One region of the Serratia sp. GW822-FHT06D09 genome, then DNA from elsewhere that is predicted to be linked to it. Evidence: riboswitches for the same ligand, from Rfam matches in the RefSeq annotation. Region 1 holds a riboswitch; the other holds the start of a gene.

Evidence for each region. Region 1 has a riboswitch for thiamine pyrophosphate ahead of thiM (hydroxyethylthiazole kinase). Riboswitches for the same ligand answer to the same signal wherever they lie in the genome.
Region 2: another riboswitch for thiamine pyrophosphate. It lies ahead of thiB (thiamine ABC transporter substrate binding subunit); the one in region 1 lies ahead of thiM (hydroxyethylthiazole kinase).

What each region holds. Positions count from the first base shown of each region.
Region 1 is NZ_JBXALO010000011.1:104,330-106,527, forward strand. It holds gene thiD (bifunctional hydroxymethylpyrimidine kinase/phosphomethylpyrimidine kinase) at 1-465, opposite strand, end outside; gene thiM (hydroxyethylthiazole kinase) at 462-1,256, opposite strand; TPP riboswitch at 1,293-1,394, opposite strand; gene AC1RKG_RS21635 (GNAT family N-acetyltransferase) at 1,463-1,888, shown strand; gene AC1RKG_RS21640 (MFS transporter) at 1,935-2,198, opposite strand, start outside.
Region 2 is NZ_JBXALO010000006.1:193,012-195,209, reverse strand. It holds gene sgrR (HTH-type transcriptional regulator SgrR) at 1-1,204, shown strand, start outside; TPP riboswitch at 1,242-1,367, shown strand; gene thiB (thiamine ABC transporter substrate binding subunit) at 1,426-2,198, shown strand, end outside.

The DNA.
Region 1 (2,198 bases):
CTCATTTTCCGCCGGGGCGCACGCCAGCAGCGCCGCCGCCTCCGGCAGGTTCGGCGTGATGATCGACACCAGCGGCAACAGTTCACGACGGATCGAATCCACCGCCTCCGGCGCCAGCAGCGGATCGCCGCTTTTTGCCAGCATCACGGTATCCAGTACCACAAAAGACGGCTGATAATGGCGCAAACGCTCCGCCACCGCCTGCACAATATCGGCGTTGGCCAACATGCCAATCTTGGTGCTGTCGATGCGCAGGTCGCTGAAGACGGAATCCAGCTGAGCGGCGACAAAGGCCGGATCTATGTTGTAGACCGACTGCACACCACGGGTGTTTTGCGCCACCAGCGCGGTAATCACCGAGGCACCATAGGCCCCCAACGCAGAAAAAGCTTTTAGATCGGCCTGAATGCCGGCGCCGCCGCTCGGATCGGTCCCGGCAATTGTCAGTGCGTTAATGCGTTTCATTGCAGTTCCTCCGGGCGCAGTTGATACAGTGCGTCGAGGAACGCCGGGGTGAAACTGCCCGGCCCGGCGGCACGGCGCGTGGCCCGTTCACCGCAAAGCGACATCACCCGGCAGGCGGTCGCCACGTTATCGAGCCGATCGCCCGGTAAACTGCAAAATGCCGCCACCACCGCAGAAAGTGCACAACCGGTACCGACCACCCGCGTCATCAGCACATCACCGCCGGTGACCGCCCAGTCACGCTGGCCATCGGTGATGTAATCAACAACGCCGGTTACTGCCACTACCGCACCGCTGCTGCGCGCCAATTCGCGCGCCGCCGGCAATGCCGCCAGCGAGTCGTCTGCACTGTCTACGCCACGTCCGTTAGCCTGCAAACCGCTCAGCGCCATGATTTCAGAAGCGTTGCCGCGGATCGCCGCCGGCTTCTCACCCAACAAACGATGGGCAAACGCAGTGCGATAGACCAACCCGCCGACCGCTACCGGATCCAGCGTCCAGGGTGTTTGTGCCACGTTGGCAGCTTCCACCGCAGCCAGCATGGATTCAGCGCGTGATGCATTGAGGGTGCCAACGTTGATCAGCACCGCATCCGCCAGTCGGCTGAACTGCGCTGCTTCGGTCGGTTCTACCACCATCGCCGGCGAAGCGCCGAGCGCCAACAGGACGTTAGCCGTCAGTTCCTGCACCACTTCGTTGGTCAGGCAATGGATCAGGGGCGATTGGCGTTTAAATTGAGTCAAACAGGCCGCGGCGCGGGCGCCGGGGAAAACATCAGGTCGAGCGAGCATATTCCTCCCAACCGGCGTTCAAGAAGGCGGGTACCGGTTGGGGCACCGAGACTTCCCTACGCTGGCATAATCCAGATCAGGTAATACGGGTAAAATCTCAGCCACCGCGCATCGCGCAGGGCACCCCGAGTCAAGACGGCCATTATTGGGGTTGCCGCCGGTGAGGTCAATCGCGCTATAGTGTCAAAAAATAAAAAGGAGGCGCCATGCAGATAAGAAAATACCAAGAGGCCGATCGCCCCTTCCTGCGCACCCTGTATCTGGCTTCGCGTAAAGCGGCGTTTCCGTGGCGCGATACCGAAGATTACCGGCTGGAGGATTTCGATCGCTCAACGCTGGGCGAAGATATTTGGGTGGCGGAAGATCAGGGGAAGCGGCTGGGATTTGTGTCGATTTATCGCCAGGACAACTTTATTCACAACCTGTATGTCGATCCGCATCTGCCGCCGCTCGGCGTCGGCAGCGCTCTGTTACAAGCGGCGGAACAGACCTTTACCGCCACCGGTTCGCTGAAATGCCTGGTGAAGAATAAGAAGGCGCTAGCGTTCTACCACAAGCACGGTTGGCGAATCATCGCTACTGGCAATGACGGCGGGGAAGAATATTACCTGCTGCACTCCCCGGCAAAATAAAATAAGGGCACAGCGCAAACCGTGCCCGTTCATTAAAGCCCCCGGCTCAGGCGACAGAAGCCGCCGGGGTCAGTTTTGCGCGTGCGCGGATATTTCTGACCAACAGCCCCGACACTATGATCCCGGCACAGGCAAACATGCCCATCAGCCCGAAAACGATCTTGTAACCGGTCAGTCCTGGGAAGGCATCGAGAATATGACCGTACAGGCTAAAACAGAACATCGCCGGGGCATAACCGATAAAGCTGCCCAGCGCCATAGCCGCACCGGTATGTTCTTCGTCAATGCCGGCCTCACCGATGGGGGCAAA
Region 2 (2,198 bases), on a different contig from region 1:
CCTGACGCGGATAAATGAGGAAAACGGGGAACTGGAATCCGATCTTTCTCATCACTGGCAAGCTTTAACGCCGTTGCATTGGCGCTTTTATTTACGCCCGGCCATTCATTTCCACCATGGGCGCGAGCTGGAAATGGAAGATGTCATCAGTTCGCTCAGCCGGTTGATGCCACAACCGCTGTTCTCCCATATCGAACGCGTGACGTCGCCGACGCCCTACGTGATTGACGTGCATCTGCATAGCCCCGATTACTGGTTGCCGTGGCTGCTGGGCAGCGTGCACGCCATGATATTGCCGCGCGAGTGGCAGAGCCTGCCGGAGTTCTCGCGCCATCCGGTCGGTACCGGCCCCTATAGCGTGGTGCGCAATCACCGCAGCCAGATGAAAATTCACGCCTTTGATGATTACTTTGGCTATCGCGCACTGATCGACGAGGTCAATATCTGGGTGCTGCCAGAGGTGACCGAAGAACTGGTACACTCCGGCGTACAGCTCCAGGCGGACGATACCGGGAAAAACGAGCTGGAAAGTCGACTGGAAGAAGGCTGCTATTTTCTGCTATTCGATCAGCGCTCTCCGCTGGCGGCCGATCCGGTCATCCGCAGCTGGTTATGCGAACTGATCAACCCTATTTCGCTCCTGAGCAACGCCGGCCCTGTTTATCAACGCTATTGGTCACCGGCCTACGGCATTCTGCCGCGCTGGCACCACAATCGCGCGCTGGCATTGCAGCCCAAACCGGCCGGATTGACCGAACTGACCCTGACCTACTACAGCGAACACTCGGAGTTCCACGCCATTCAGCAGGCCATCGAGCCGCTGCTGGCGCAGCACGGCATTAAGCTGAATATTCAGATTGTCGATTACGCTACCTGGCATAAAGGCGACGCGAGCACCGATTTGTGGCTCGGCAGCGCCAACTTTTACCTGCCGCTGGAGTTCTCACTGTTCGCCACCCTGTATGAACTGCCGCTGATGCAGCACTGCATGAGTGAGGACTTGTCCGAAGATGCGGCGCTGTGGCGCGCCAATGCCCTGCCGCTGGCGGACTTTTGCCAACGTCTGGTCAGCGGCCATCAATTGCATCCTCTGTTCCACCACTGGCTGCAACTGCATGGCCAGCGCAGCATGCGCGGCGTGCGAATGAACACTCTGGGTTGGTTCGATTTCAAATCCGCCTGGTTTGCGCCGCCGGAAGCATAAGCACCTTTCACCGGCGCCCGTTAGTCTTTACAATGGCGCCGTCTCAACGGGGTGCGAAACGACAGCAGCGTAATGAAAACGCAAGCGGCCGGTTTTGCTGAGAACAAACCCGTCGAACCTGATCCGGTCAATACCGGCGGAGGGATTTGAGCCCAGCGATCCGGCATCAGCCGCTTGCCCCCTCAGATACCCTTGCCCCCCTAAATTTTCAGGAGTGCAAAGTGGTCAAAAAAAGCCTGCCCTTGTTACTGTTGTTTTGCGCAGCACCGGTGTTCGCCAAGCCCACGCTGACGGTCTACACCTACGATTCCTTCGCCGCTGACTGGGGCCCTGGCCCGGCGGTCAAAAAAGCCTTTGAGGCCCAATGTGATTGCGAGCTGAAATTTGTCGCGCTGGAAGACGGTGTCTCACTGCTTAACCGCCTGCGCATGGAAGGCAAAAACAGCGCCGCCGACGTGGTGCTGGGGCTGGACAACAACCTGCTACAGGCGGCGCAGCAAACTGGGCTATTCGCGCCAAGCGACGTCGACAGCAGCAAATTGAACGTACCGGGCGGCTGGCAAGACAAAACCTTCGTCCCCTATGACTACGGCTACTTTGCCTTCGTTTACAACAAAGAAAAGCTGAAAAACCCGCCCAAAAGCCTGCATGAGCTGGTCGACAGCAGCCAGAACTGGAAAGTGATCTATGAGGATCCGCGTACCAGTACCCCAGGTTTGGGTCTGCTGCTGTGGATGCAGAAAGTGTATGGCGATCAGGCACCGGCAGCCTGGCAGAAGCTGGCGAAGAAAACCGTCACCGTGACCAAGGGCTGGAGCGAAGCCTATGGCCTGTTCCTGAAAGGCGAAGGCGATTTGGTGCTTAGCTACACCACCTCCCCAGCCTACCATCTGATTGAAGAAAAAAAAGACAGCTACGCCGCTGCCAACTTCAGTGAAGGCCATTATCTGCAGGTGGAAGTGGCGGGCAAACTCAAGGCCAGCAAGCAACCTGA